4 regions of the Edaphobacter sp. FHG110511_03 genome follow, and region 4 is predicted to be linked to each of the others. Evidence: riboswitches for the same ligand, from Rfam matches in the RefSeq annotation. Region 4 holds a riboswitch; each other region holds the start of a gene.
What was found. Region 4 has a riboswitch for cobalamin ahead of AC5S26_RS19445 (TonB-dependent receptor). Riboswitches for the same ligand answer to the same signal wherever they lie in the genome.
Positions count from the first base shown of each region.

Region 1: linked by a shared signal. The riboswitch ahead of cobU (bifunctional adenosylcobinamide kinase/adenosylcobinamide-phosphate guanylyltransferase) and the one ahead of AC5S26_RS19445 (TonB-dependent receptor) in region 4 are both predicted to bind cobalamin.
Region 2: linked by a shared signal. The riboswitch ahead of AC5S26_RS20075 (ribonucleoside-diphosphate reductase subunit alpha) and the one ahead of AC5S26_RS19445 (TonB-dependent receptor) in region 4 are both predicted to bind cobalamin.
Region 3: linked by a shared signal. The riboswitch ahead of AC5S26_RS00040 (carboxypeptidase-like regulatory domain-containing protein) and the one ahead of AC5S26_RS19445 (TonB-dependent receptor) in region 4 are both predicted to bind cobalamin.

Region 1 covers NZ_JBZYWL010000001.1:53,470-56,953, reverse strand. Annotated here, with positions in the region: gene AC5S26_RS00215 (CbtA family protein) at 1-44, opposite strand, end outside; gene AC5S26_RS00210 (CbtB domain-containing protein) at 78-296, opposite strand; gene AC5S26_RS00205 (histidine phosphatase family protein) at 355-966, shown strand; cobalamin riboswitch at 996-1,180, shown strand; gene cobU (bifunctional adenosylcobinamide kinase/adenosylcobinamide-phosphate guanylyltransferase) at 1,274-1,807, shown strand; gene AC5S26_RS00195 (cobyrinic acid a,c-diamide synthase CobB) at 1,804-3,261, shown strand; gene AC5S26_RS00190 (hypothetical protein) at 3,275-3,445, opposite strand; gene AC5S26_RS00185 (TonB-dependent receptor) at 3,413-3,484, shown strand, end outside.
Region 2 covers NZ_JBZYWL010000005.1:77,979-81,462, forward strand. Annotated here, with positions in the region: gene AC5S26_RS20070 (ribonucleotide-diphosphate reductase subunit beta) at 1-177, opposite strand, end outside; gene AC5S26_RS20075 (ribonucleoside-diphosphate reductase subunit alpha) at 190-2,589, opposite strand; cobalamin riboswitch at 2,691-2,884, opposite strand; gene AC5S26_RS20080 (formylglycine-generating enzyme family protein) at 2,951-3,484, opposite strand, start outside.
Region 3 covers NZ_JBZYWL010000001.1:11,015-14,498, reverse strand. Annotated here, with positions in the region: gene AC5S26_RS00045 (hypothetical protein) at 373-687, shown strand; cobalamin riboswitch at 1,023-1,214, shown strand; gene AC5S26_RS00040 (carboxypeptidase-like regulatory domain-containing protein) at 1,454-3,484, shown strand, end outside.
Region 4 covers NZ_JBZYWL010000004.1:619,149-622,632, forward strand. Annotated here, with positions in the region: gene rpoZ (DNA-directed RNA polymerase subunit omega) at 1-92, shown strand, start outside; gene AC5S26_RS19440 (uracil-DNA glycosylase) at 129-1,031, shown strand; cobalamin riboswitch at 1,124-1,326, shown strand; gene AC5S26_RS19445 (TonB-dependent receptor) at 1,363-3,484, shown strand, end outside.

The DNA.
Region 1 (3,484 bases), on a different contig from region 4:
AGGATGCCGACCAACATGCCGCGGATGAGTAGGCTACGTGCCAAGAGACATTCCGACCTTAGGTTAGAATCCGTCTCTCAGTGACAGGGAAAACCCAGGAGGTGGCGGCCATCGTGAACGAATTCGTGAACTGTACGACCGTGCATGATACTGGTCGCGCCTTGTTCGGCTCCCACAAAGTAGATTGCCAATAGGAGCAGGAGCCCGCCGAAGAATGCCCATGGAAGAATCTCAGACAACGGAATCGTGGGAACGAAGATTGGCTGCGAGATCGAACCTGTGTTTTGCGATGCCATGCGAAGCTCCTTTTTTTCAGTGTAGCGCAAGCGACTCTCGTAAGATAACACCTACTTTATGAAGTCCAACGCTCTGCATGGTCGCCTCACGTTGATAAGCCACCCAGCTACGCGGGAACAAAAGGCCGGTATCTTTCCGCTTGATGAACCTTTAGATGAGCAGTCCTTGCGGGAGCTTGCACCCGTACCTCGGAGAGTGTCAAGAGATATCAAGGTATTCGTGGCTCCAGAACTTCGGACACGACAGACATCGGACGCTCTAGGATTGAACGCGATAGATGATTCAGAACTTCGAGATTGCGATTTCGGACGATGGCATGGCCGTTCTCTAGAAGAACTGCAATCGGAAGAGGTTCAAAGTCTGATTGATTGGCTGAACGACATTCGCGCAGCACCACACGAAGGCGAATCTTTTTACAAACTAATGACAAGAGTCGGAGCTTGGCTCGACAGGCAACGAGGTGCTGGTTCCGTCGTTGCTGTGACGCATGGGTCTGTTATTCGGGCAGCAGTGGTGTATGCGATGCAAGGCTCTCCGCATCAGTCATTTCTGCGCTTAGAAGTTTCTCCGCTCACAATGACGGACATTCGTTTTGGCAACGGCTTTTGGTGCATACGTTCAGTGGGTGTTCCATTAGAGGCCAAGAGCCTAATGAAAAGTATGTGGTAGCACTAAGCCGCGGAGACGAGGAGGATGATAGACTCCAATCAATTCCAGGTGCCCTGACTCTAGGGTGAAAATGGGAATCCGGTGAGAATCCGGAACTGCCCCGCAGCGGTATTCAGGAACGAACGCTCAATAATGCACTGGTCCGACGTGGACTGGGAAGCTGAGCCAGTAGGAAGCCTGTAAGTCCGAAGACCTGCCAGGAAAGATCGCACACGCCTCCGCGGGGAGACGAGGTCGCAGTGGTTCATCTGGTCACTTCGGGAACCGTTGTCTCCTTCGCTAATCTCAGCACAGGCTAGGGAGTTGCATGATGGTGACGCTTGTTCTCGGTGGTGTTCGCAGCGGCAAAAGTGGTTATGCGCAACGACTCGCAGAACGTGCAGACAATGTCACATTTGTGGCCACTGCTGAGGTTCGGGACGACCCCGAAATGCAATCCAAGATCGATCGCCATCAATCGGAACGCCCAATTCATTGGAAGACCATAGAAGAGCCCGTTGGCCTCGCGAGGGTTTTGTCAGCGCCGGATGAGTCGTCGCAAGTCATCCTGATCGACTGTCTTACTATCTTCGCTGCAAATATACTTGAGCGCTTCGGTGACAACACTACCGCAACCCATACAGAAATCGACGCCTTATGTGGCGCTCTTAGCCACGCCCCATGCAATATCATTCTTGTCTCAAACGAGGTAGGAAGTGGCGTCGTTCCAGCGTACGCTTCAGGCCGTCGATTTCGAGATCTCGTCGGCGAGATCAATCAGAGAGTGGCGGTGCTTGCGGATAACGTCCTCTTTATGATCGCCGGGCTGCCGTTAGTGCTAAAAGGAGACGCGCAGCTATGACAGGATTTCTCGTTGCGGGGACATCCAGCGGCGTCGGCAAAACTACTGTCACATTGGCCATCACGGCCGCATTGCGTGGCCGGGGGCACGTGGTCCAACTGTTCAAAGGTGGTCCAGACTTCTTAGATGCTGGGCATCATACCCGCATTGCTGGGCGAAGATCACGCAACCTGGATACCTGGATGCTGAGCTCCGAGAACAATCGCAATATCCTGCGACGCGCTTCGCAGGGTGCGGATGTCCTTGTCGTCGAAGGAATGATGGGCTTGTTTGATGGGAAGAATGGGACTGGAAAAGGAAGCAGCGCCGAGATTGCCAGCCTCCTTAAACTGCCAATTGTGCTGGTCGTTGACGCAAGCAAATCGGCTCAAAGCATCGCTGCCGTCGTCCTTGGTTTTGAGATGTTTGATCCGGAACTGCGATTTGCTGGGATTATCCTCAACCGCGTTGGGAGCGAGCATCATTTTCGATTGCTCGAAGCGGCAATTCTCGATCGATGCAGAACGCCAATACTCGGATGGCTGCCAAGAGAATCCGCTATCTCAATTCCAGAGCGACATCTCGGTCTTCGTACCGCAGAGGAATCGCAAGACGAAGAGTCGACATGCCAATTTACCAAACTCGCCAGCGCAGCCGAGAGCCACCTATCTCTCGATTGGCTTCTCTCTCTGCAATGTAGGCTTGATCTGAAATCCGACTCTATGCCCCAGGCCAGAACGGAAGTAAGAGCACGTATCGGCGTGGCGTTCGATCCTGCTTTCAGCTTTTATTACGAGGATAATCTGGATCTTCTACGCGAACAGGGAGCTGAAATTGTGAAGTTCAGCCCTTTGCACGATTCCGATCTGCCGCCGATGCTGGATGGGCTCTATTTGGGTGGCGGATATCCTGAACTCTATGCAAAAGAGCTAAGCGGCAATACGACAATGCTCGCTGCGATTCGCGAGTTCGCAAAGTCCCAACGTCCCATATATGCAGAGTGTGGCGGCATGATGTATCTCGCCGCAGCGTTAACCACGAAAGATGGCACCCTCCATGAAATGTCTGGAGTCTTGCCATGCCGCGTCGAGATGACCCCTCATCTCAAAAGCTTTGGTTACGTTACCGTCGCATTCACACAAGATTGCTTGCTCGGACCGGCAGGCACAACCATTCGTGGTCATAGTTTTCATTACTCTCAAATGGCTGCAACACACGGTCTATCGAGCAATTACCGGGTCAGCTATTCGCTCTCTGCACGACTGGAGCGAGAAGGCTTCGGCGTCTCCAGCGCAAATCTATTGGCTAGCTACATCCATCTCCATTTTCTTTCCAATCCTACAGTTGCTGAGCATTTTGTCGAAGCAGCCATCTCACGTCGAGAAAGACGGCTTGAGACGGGCGACATACAAGGTGGGATATCAACCTCTCCGCTAGGAGCATTTTCGAGGGGAACCGGTGTACAGACGTATTGATTGTCATCTTGGACTATTTGTGCTGATTCTTCACCTTGATCTTGTGCAGCAGATCAAAACTGCCAGTGCGCAGACCATACAGACTCGCAGCAATTTCGTTGATGTCTGTTGTACCGCACATGGATTCGTCAAAGATCCACTCGGTGCGAATGTGCCGAATGCCTCTGTCGAGCTTCTCGATCAAAACGGTTCCGTTGTGTTAACAGTCCATGCGGGTTCAGAC
Region 2 (3,484 bases), on a different contig from region 4:
CTCAGCCGGCGTCAGCCGCGAACGCAGATCAACTAGATCGGTGGAAAAATCGATCTCTTCGACGGTCCAGGTATTGCGAATACCATCCTTGAACATCTCGAAGAAGGTGGGATAGCGCATCGGCCGCAGCGTAAGCGAAAGGCCAGGATCCAGAATGGTGTGTGTTGCAGTCGACATAATTGCTCTCCGTTACTGACAGGCTTCGCAGGTCTCAGGGTTATCCAGCGAGCAGGCGACGCTCGCAGTGGCGTTGATCGCCGGTACGCTCCGCTCGCGCGCAACCGCCGACACCGTGGTCTTCGCAATCTTCGTCGCAGGCCGCGACCGCAGATAATAGGTCGTCTTGATGCCACGCTTCCACGCGTACATATACATGGAGCTGAGTCTTCCGATATTCGGCGACTCCGCAAACAGGTTCAGCGACTGGCTCTGATCGATGAAGAGCCCACGGTCGGCGGCCATATCGATCAGGGATCGCATCGGAACCTCCCAGACGGTGCGGTAGATCGATCGGACATCCTCAGGGATCTCGTCGATTCCCTGGATCGAACCCTCCGCAAGCTTGATCCGCGTTCGCATGGCCTCGGACCACATCCCTAGCTGCTTCAGCTCCTGGACGAGGTAGCGGTTGATCTGCATGAACTCCCCCGAAAGCGTCTCCCGCTTGAACAGATTGGAGATCTGAGGCTCGATGCACTCGTAGCACCCCGCGATGGAGGCGATCGTTGCCGTTGGAGCAATCGCAATCATCAGCGAGTTCCGAAGCCCTGTCTTGCGAATGCGCTCCCGCAGCTGCTCCCAGCGCTCACCGTTCTCGGGCGTCCCACCCCACAGGTCGAATTGAAACTCCCCCTGCGCGGCGCGAGACTCCGCGAACGCCGCATGCGGTCCGTTCTGCTCAGCCAGCTCGCAGGAGACGGTCAGGGCATGGAAGTAGACCTCTTCCTGGATCTTTGCCGACAGTCTTCTCGCCTCCGGCGAATCGAACGCAATTCGCAGCTGGAAGAAGACATCCTGCAGGCCCATCACTCCAAGCCCCACGGGACGCCAGCGGCTGTTTGCCACTGCCGCCTGGGAGACGGGGTAGTAGTTGATGTCGATCACCCGATCCAGCATCGGCACAGCGTGGCGCACCGTAGCAGCCAGCTTCTCGAAATCGAACACCCCTTCGTTTACATGCCGGGCGAGATTGATCGAGCCTAGATTGCACACCGCTGTCTCCGCCGAAGAAGTCACCTCCGTGATCTCCGTGCAGAGATTCGAAAGGTGAACGACATTCTCAGGCCTTCCGGTCTGATTGCACTTCCGATTGCACGCATCTTTGAAGACCATCCATCCATTTCCAGTCTCGGCCAGCGTGCGCATCATGCGCGCATAAAGATCACGCGCCTTCACCTGCCTCACATATTTCTTCTGCTCTTCAGCCTGCTCATACGCCCGGTCGAAGTCTTCCCCGTACAAATCCGGAAATTGTGGTACGACTTTGGGGTCGAACAACGACCACACTCCATCCTCATCCACGCGCCGCATGAACAAGTCGGGAATCCAGTTCGCTAGATTCAGGTTGTAGGTCCTTCGTGCCTGATCGCCGGTGTTGTCGCGCATCTCGAGGAACGACTCCACATCGGCATGCCACGGCTCCAGATAGACGCAGCAGGCCCCCTTGCGCTTGCCGCCCTGGTTTACAGCTGCCACCGAGGCATCCAGCGTGCGCAGCCACGGCACAATCCCATTCGACAGGCCATTCGTCGCCCAAATCAGCGAGCCCTCCGAGCGTACCCGGTGAAAGGCCAGCCCGATACCGCCGGAAAACTTCGACAGCAGCGCAATCTGCTTGTAGGCGTCATAGATCGACTCCAGCGAGTCCTTCGGCGAATCCAGCAGATAGCACGACGACATCTGCGAATGTTTCGTTCCGCTGTTGAACAAGGTCGGCGAGCTCGGCAGATAATCGTGCGAGGCCAGCAGACGATAAAAATCCACTGCCTCTCCCACCCGCGTCGACAGGCCCGCCGACACCCTCATAAAGAAGTACTGAGGCGTCTCAATCACCTGCCGCGTGATGGGATGGCGCAGAAGATAGCGATCGTAGACCGTGCGAAGTCCGAAGTACTCGAATCGATCGGAGAAGCGATCGTCAATCGCGCTGTTCAGCTTGCGCGCATTGCCTGCGACAAACTCCGCCGCATCCTTCGAAACCACTCCTTCGCGATGGCCAACTTCTATCGACTGCGAGAACGAATAGATATTCTGCCCCGCAACCTCCTTCTCAATGGTCGCCAGCAACAGACGCGCTGCCAGCCGGGAGTATTCCGGCTCCTCTGCAATCAACGCCGCCGCTGTCTGGATCGAGATCGAGTCCAGCTCACGAGTCGAGGCCCCGTCAAACAACCCGCCAATCGTTTTGCTCGCAACGCGAATCGCGTCCACATGTGCCAGCCCCTGGCAGCATCGCTGCACGGCTCGCACAATCTTGTTCACATCCACTGGCTCAAGCGCGCCACTTCGTTTGCGCACCTGCATCTGTGGAATCGATTCGGCCGAGGGAAAGTTCGGGTCCAGTTCTGTCAGCGTCGCTTGTGCCGCCATGGGGAGTCTCCTCTTGCCCAGAGCGGAGGAAGCGGAGGACGTCTGCACAAACCGGACGCGGCCACCGCACCTTCCCCTCGAAGGCGTGTGAAATTCGTGCCTTTCGGCACGCGCTTCCGGCAGGTCTTCGGACTCTGCAGGCTCCCTACTTGCTTCGGCTTCCCAGCTTTTCAGCCAGTGCCATATCGAAGCGTTCGTTCCTGCTTACCGCTGCGGGGCAGTTCCGGATTCGCACCGGATTCCCTTTTCAGTCCTGACCACGAGGGCCAGAACACCGTGAAGTTCACTCACTATAACAAGGGCTATACGGCGGGTCAACGTCTATATATTGGGGCCATCATGTGGAAATGAGGAAGAAACTCTAGCCGCGCCGCACGCAGCGAAAGCCCATGTTGCTGGTCGAGCTGTCCGGCGTATTCCTGGTTCTGGCGGCCACGCGATAGCGATTGCAGTAGCTCGCATGGCAAAGAAAGCTGCCTCCCTTGGTGACCTTTTCCGTGCCACGCACCGGGCCTCTCGGGTTAGTCGTCTCATGCTTTGGATGGTTAACCCCAAACCAGTCCTGGGTCCACTCCCACACATTTCCGACCATGGAGTAAAGACCATATCCGTTTGGAGGAAACGCCCTGACCGGGCACGATCCCGCATATCCATCTTCCGCCGTATCCTGCGAAGGAAACTCTCCCTGCCATACGTTGCAAAGGTGTTTGCCTTCGGGTTCAAGTTCGTCTCCCCACGGAAACAGCCTCTGCTCCAACCCGCCGCGAGCAGCGTATTCCCACTCTGCTTCCGTAGGCAGCTGTTTGCCCGCCCACGCGGCATAAGCCTCTGCGTCCGAGTAGGAGACATGAACCACAGGATGATCCTCACGGCCGCGAAGATGACTGCCTGGGCC
Region 3 (3,484 bases), on a different contig from region 4:
CTTGATGGGCACAGAAGGCTATATGGTGAAGTACAAATCGAACCCGTATAGGCTCTCTTTGAGCAAAGTCTATTCCGTGTACGAGACCGGATCCGCGTGCTTCTTGTTTGAAGTATTGGGTGCTTCGACGAGGGCCATCGTCTGATAAGCGTCCTCAAAGTGAGAGAGTAGACTCGTTGCGGAGCCCTCCTCAAATGCTTGCACTGGATATCCACGATCACGGTAGCGCGAAACTGAGGCTTGCCAAGGAACCTCTTCGCGCCTAATGTGTATGCCACAAGGTTCAGGTTAAACTTTGACTGAAGGAGCGAGTTAACCGACCTGCTGGGGCCACGGACATCTTCAAAAATTCAAATGAAAAAGGTGAACTGTATGGTGAAGCTCATTCATTTCCTCAGCATCGCGGTTCTTGTGGTTTTGACGTTCGCATCGGCTCATACCAGCGGAATGCTCGCTCAGGAACAGCACCCGATTCTGGATAAAGTAGCAGCAAAAGTGATTCAGAAGTACGAGACTACTCCCTGCGCGCAGTTGAAAGAGCAAAAGGCGGCAAAGACGCAACCGTCTGCGGAAGAGCAGAAGGCCATCGCATTCCTGAAGAGCGATCCACAACTACGGACCACCTTCATCAACAAGATCGCCGCGCCGATTGCAAACAAAATGTTTGATTGCGGGATGATTCCGTAGGCGCAATAGGCCACAGTCCTGCGTTGCCTCGTAGCCATTAATAGTAGGCATCATGAACAGGGTTTTGATCCGCCGGCCTCACGCGCCAACCTCATTGGCTCCAGAGCCATCACGTGCATGCATAAAACGAAGAGGCATTAGCTCGAACCTGAAATTAGAAATGTCAGTATAGCCTCGTCGTCGTGCGGTGGAGATTTGCGAAATCGGCTTTGTGATTTCCACATTTCCATCCGCTCCGTGTCGTGCGCAATTGGATCGATTGATTCGCGATGAGAGATGCTAGTGCAACGCAACTCTCTGTCGACAAGACCGCAATTGTAATCGTGATAGCCTAGGATGAATAACGCATCTTGGGTGTCCGCAAGGACATAACAGGGAAGCCGGTGCAAGTCCGGCACGGTCCCGCCACTGTAATCAGGAACGGACTTTCACAAGCCACTCGATGATCGGGGAAGGCGAAAGTTTTTAGAGCTGGCAGCATAAGCTTGCCTGTAAGTCAGGAGACCTACCTGAGATGAGTTTTGTGATTCTACCCCGCGAGGAAACGGGGCTGATCGCTCATCTATCCGGAGCCATCCTGCCTCGTCGTTCCTGCGATTTGAGGTGCATATGCGGTTCTTGAAGTTCGAGGTCTCATTCGGTTTAGCCCGGCGAGTTCTCGCATCCATCAGCTTTCTCTTCTGCCTTACTCTGACAGTTAGACTTTCGGCAGCAACTGGTGGAAGCATCTCAGGCATGGTGACCGACCCCAGTGGTGCGGTTGTCCATGGAGCAGGTCTCAAGCTGGTCAAATACCGGCCAACAGACAACCTACCAGACTGTAACAAACGCTCAGGGTCTCTATTCCTTTCCGAACCTATCGATCGGACACTACGATTTGACTATCTCCGTGGACGGGTTCTCTCCGCAACGAAAAACCAACCTAAACGTGGACACCGACTCGGTTATCCGCGTGGATGTAGTTCTCACGATCGGTAATTTATCCGATACTGTGACAGTTAGCACCGAGACGGGTATTCAGGTTGAAACTGCGGCAACTCATCTTGGAGAGGTCGTCTCGCGTGATCAGATGACAGCGCTACCGCTAAACGGAAGAAGCTACACCGATCTGCTTTCGATCCAGCCTGGGGTTTCACCCATCTCAACGTTGCTTCCGAACGCTGTCATTATGGCAGGAGTTACAGGTGGCATCTCTCCTGGGAACGTGTCGATCAACGGTCAGAGGGAATCCTCCAACGGCTTCATAGTGAACGGTGTAGATGTCCGGGAGCACATGAACGGAGGAACCTCAGTCGTCCCAGACCTCGACTCTATTGAACAATTCCGAGTTTTGACCAACAACTTCGATCCGGAGTATGGCAACTACAACGGAGGCATGGTCACGGTTGTGACCAAATCGGGTAGCGGCCAACTTCATGGAAAGGTTTTCGAGTTCTTCCGTAATACGGCGCTCGACGCGAGAGGGTACTTTGATCTCACTCGCCCGGAATTTAAGCAAGATCAGTTCGGCGTCGCACTCGGCGGACCGGTTGGCGGTCCTATTATGCGAGCTAATCTCCTCTTCTTTTCCGACTATCAGGGAACTCGCAAGACACAAGGCGTCTCCGCAGGTAACATCTCGGTGCCGACCCTGGACGAGCGCTCTGGCAACTTTGCCGGGGAGCTTACCGGCAATGTAAGCGGCCCTTATCTAGCCTCGCTGCTTTCTCAAAAACTTGGTTACGCCGTATCCTCTGGCGAGGCCTACGGCAGCGTCTTTCCAGGCGGGGTTATACCGCAAGCTGCCTGGTCAGCGCCTGGCCGATCTCTTCTGCAGTACATTCCCAAGCCCAACGTAAATGCGACACAGTTTTCCAGCTCAGCCTTCGCGCAGACAAATCGGGATGACAAAGGTTCGTTCCGACTCGACGCTGACACCCGCCTTGGCCGGATCTCGGGATACTACTTCGCGGACGACTACACGCTCGACAACCCCTATCCTGGCGCGCAGGGCGGAGCCTCAATCCCAGGCTTTGACGCTCTCACCATCGGTCGCGCACAGCTGTTCTCCTTCTCGGATACGAAAGTCGTCGGTGCGAATTCGGTGAATGAGTTCAATGCGGGCTATCTTCGGTATGCGAACGTGATTGGTCAGCCGAAAGGAGGTCTTGGCGTCACGCTTGCGTCGCAGGGTTTTACTACAGGAGCGGGAACCTCCGGTATCTTTGTGCAGGCCGCGCAATTCGAAGGAGTTGAGAACGTCACGTTCCCTACATTCGTCATGGGTGTTCCCATCACCAACCTGACGCAGGTGAATAATACCTTCTATGCTAGCGATGGCTTCTCAATGGCGCTCGACTCGCATACCCTCAAGGTAGGTGCGCAGTTCCATGAAGATCAGGTCAATGAACATCCGAATGCAACCTTCAACGGAACCTTCAACATTAACGGAACCGAAACCGGCTCAGCTTATGCCGATCTCTTTCTCGGCACTCCCAGCAACTTCACGCAATCGTCTGGTCAGCCATTCTATCTGCGCAATCACTATCTCGGCTTCTTCGGCCAGGACAGCTGGCGCGTCGGCAGCTGTCTTACTTTCAATGCAGGCTTGCGTTGGGACATCATTGAACCGTGGTCTGAAAAGAATCATCAACTTGAGACCTATATCCCCGGCCAACAATCTGTTCTCTATCCGGGCGCTCCTCCAGGCTTTGTCGTAGCCGGAGATCCGGGTGTCCCGCAGACTCTCGCTCCTACGAGCTTCAGAAACTTTGCGCCTCGCATTGGACTAGCCTATGCGCCGCATCTGGAGAACGTG
Region 4 (3,484 bases):
CCTGCCAGGTGGCGCAGGACGAGATCAGGCAGGGCTATGTAAAGTATGTTCTGCCCCAGCGCCCCGCGACTTCAAATCCGCAGCTGCACTAGGGCCTGACTCCCTTCGACACGCGATAGCATAGATCTATGGCAGGAGAAGCTGAGCAGCAGTTGCGGGCCTATGTCGAGTACCTGCGCGACCTGGGTGTGTACGATCTTTATCGTCGAGGGGAGCCTGTCGTCGAGGCGGATTTGGCTTCGGTGACGGCGGTTGCTGAAACCGTTGCGGCTCCGGCGAGAGAGATTAACGCGGCGGTGGCACAGCCATCCCGTCCGCAGCCTGTGGCAACCGTTCCCAGGGAGCCGGTCGCTGTACCTGCCCCGCCCAAGAGAGAGTTTTCGGAGCCTGAGATTCCCAAGTTAGTAAGTTTCGACAATCTTGCGCCTCTGCCTGAGGTGCGCCTCGCAGCCGCCCAGAAGCCCAGCGCACTAGAGGCGATCCGCGAAGATATCGGCGACTGTACGCGGTGCCCGCTGGCCTATGCCGGGCGGCGCAAGATCGTATTCGCCGACGGAGACCCGAACGCTCGCCTGATGTTCGTGGGCGAGGGCCCAGGGGCGGACGAGGACACACAGGGGCTTCCGTTTGTCGGCAAGGCGGGTCAGCTTCTGAACAACATGATCTCCGCGATGGGACTGAAGCGTGAGCAGGTTTATATCGCGAATATCGTGAAGTGCAGGCCGCCGGGCAACCGCGTTCCGGAGCCGGTGGAGGCAAATACCTGCTCGCAATTTCTCCTGAGGCAGATTGATGTGGTGCAGCCCGAGATCATCGTTGCGCTGGGCTCAACTGCGGCGACTTACCTGCTTGGGGTGAAGCAATCGCTGAGCGGGCTGCGCGGCCGTTGGCATGGCTGCCGTGGCGCAAAACTCGTCGTGACCTACCACCCAGCCTTTCTGCTCCGGGATCCGCGCCAGAAGGGCGAGGCCTGGAAGGATCTTCAGATGGTCATGAAAGAGCTAGGATTGAAGGCCCAGGCGAAGGCATGATTTTTTGACTTCATCCTCATCCATACCGCACACTGGAAATACGCTGTAGCTTTCGGCCCGGCACCTCTATGCTCGTGTGGGCCGTTTAACTCCACCTTGTACCGCAACGAAATGCTCGGGAAGCGCGGTGAGAGTCCGCCACTGCCCCGCAACTGTGATTCGCGCACGCTCGCACTTTCGCGAATGTGAATACTGTCTGGCTCACTCCCACTGACAAATCCTCGGGAAGGGAATAGCCGCAACCGGCAGAATGAAACGCGACAGTCAGGAGACCGGTTCCGTTGTCGCACACCAGCCACGTTTCCGACGGGGGAACGAGGAGTTAATCTTCATGCACGCACCCGCGCGTTCGTTTGCGGCTTCACACGTCTTCCGCCTGCTCTCCGTTCTGGCGATTCTTTCCTTCGTCACGCTCTCCTCCCAGGCAGTCATTGTTCGCGGAACCGTTACCGATCCGCTTGGAGCTGCTGTTGCCGGGGCACGGGTTCAGTTGATCCAGGGCAAGAACGTGGCCGGCTCCGGTCTCAGCGCTGCCGATGGCTCGTTCGAGATTCGCAGCACCGGCTCCGGCCGCTTTCTCCTGCTCACCTCTGCGGCTACCTTCACGCCAGGCATCGGGCAGAGCTTCTACGGTGGACGTACCGACGTCGTCAACCGCAACGTGACCCTCGAGATCGCCGCGGTCACCGCGCAGATCACCGTTACCGCCACCGGAATCCCCACGCCCATCCAGCAGGCAAGTTCGGCCATCAACCTCGTCCCGTTTTCCGCGCTGCAAACACGCGTGGGCGTTGTCGACGACCTGCGCCAGTCTCCAGGTGTCACTGCCGTGCAGACGGGGCAGTACGGCGGCGTCGGATCGCTCTTCGTGCGCGGCGGAAACTCCGACGCCAATAAAGTGATGATCGACGGCGTTACCTCGGAGGATATCGGCGGCCGCTTCGACTTCGGCACCGTCTCCTCCACCGCTCTCGATGGCTTCGAGCTGTATCGCGGACCCAACAGCGTTCTCTATGGTTCGGACGCCGGCGCCTCCGTGGTCAACTTCACCACGCCCCGCGGAGCCACCCTGCGTCCTATCCTCAACTACACGGGAGACGCGGGAAACTTTCACACCTGGCGCAACGAGGTCACCGTAGGCGGAGCGCATAGCCGCCTCGATTACTATGGAGCCTTCTCGCGCTTCGACTCCTCGAACGCTCTGCCGTTATATCGGTATCACGCGTCGACCAGTGCGGCCAATATCGGCTACAACATCACTGCCAATACGCCTCTGCGCTTCACCATCCGCAATGCCGTCTCGGCAACAGGTGTTCCCAACGCGCACGATTTCTTTGGAATCTCAGCGGTGGGCAAGCAGGCTGACCAGGACCTGTACTCCGGCGCTACGATCGAGAACCGTTTCCACAACTGGCATAACCTTGTTCGCTATGGCATCGCCCGGAAACGCGAACAGCTGGTCCAGTTCTACCCGGTGGGTGAGTTGCTGACTTACGACCAGTTTGGAGACGTGGCCTACTTCGGCAATGCGGTCACGATTCGCGGAGCCAACGGCTACTCTGCTTCCGGGCGCGCCGCCATCAATTACCCCGGAGCTTACCCAGCGCCTAACGATCTCGCTTCGTTGCGCGATGAGCTTTACTTCCAGTCGGACTACACCTTCTCGCCACACTTCATCGGCCTCTTCGGCTTCCGGTATGAGGACGAGCGCGGCTCCTCCAACAGCTCTTTCAGCTTCGACAAGACGAAGCGGACCAACTTCCAGTACACGCTCCAGTTTCAGGGCGACCTCTTCAATCGGATCTTCTACTCCCTTGGCGGAGCCATCGAACGCAATGATCTGTATGGCACAGCAGGCACGCCCCGCTTCGGTCTCGCCTGGGTGCCGGTACGTCCCGGCAACGGATTTCTTCATGGAACCAAACTCCGCGCCAACGCAGCCACCGGTGTTCAGGAGCCTTCGCTTTCGAACGAGTTCAACTCACTCTACACACAACTGTCAGATGCCGGAGCGGCTGACCTGATTGCTGCTTACAACGTGAAGCCGATCCAGGCGCTCCGTTCGCGTACCTACGACATTGGTATTGACCAGAACATCTTCAATCAGAAGCTCATCCTCAAGGCCGGGTACTTCCACAACCAGTTCAGCCATCAGCTCGACTTCGTCGACTCGGGTACGCTGCGTACCGTCTTCGGAATCGACACCACCAAGGCCCAACTCTTCGGTGCTCTCCTGAACACCCTCGCCTACAGGGCTCAGGGCTTTGAGGGCGAGCTTCAGTTCGCTCCCACCAGCCACATCCTCATGCGCGGCGGCTATACCTACCTCGCTTCGCTCGTCGAGCAGTCGTTCTCTACCGATGCCGCAGCCAATGGTACCTCCGCCCAGAACCCCAACCTTCCCGGCGTGCCGATTGGCTCTTCCTATCCGCTCGTAGGCCAGCGCCCCTTCC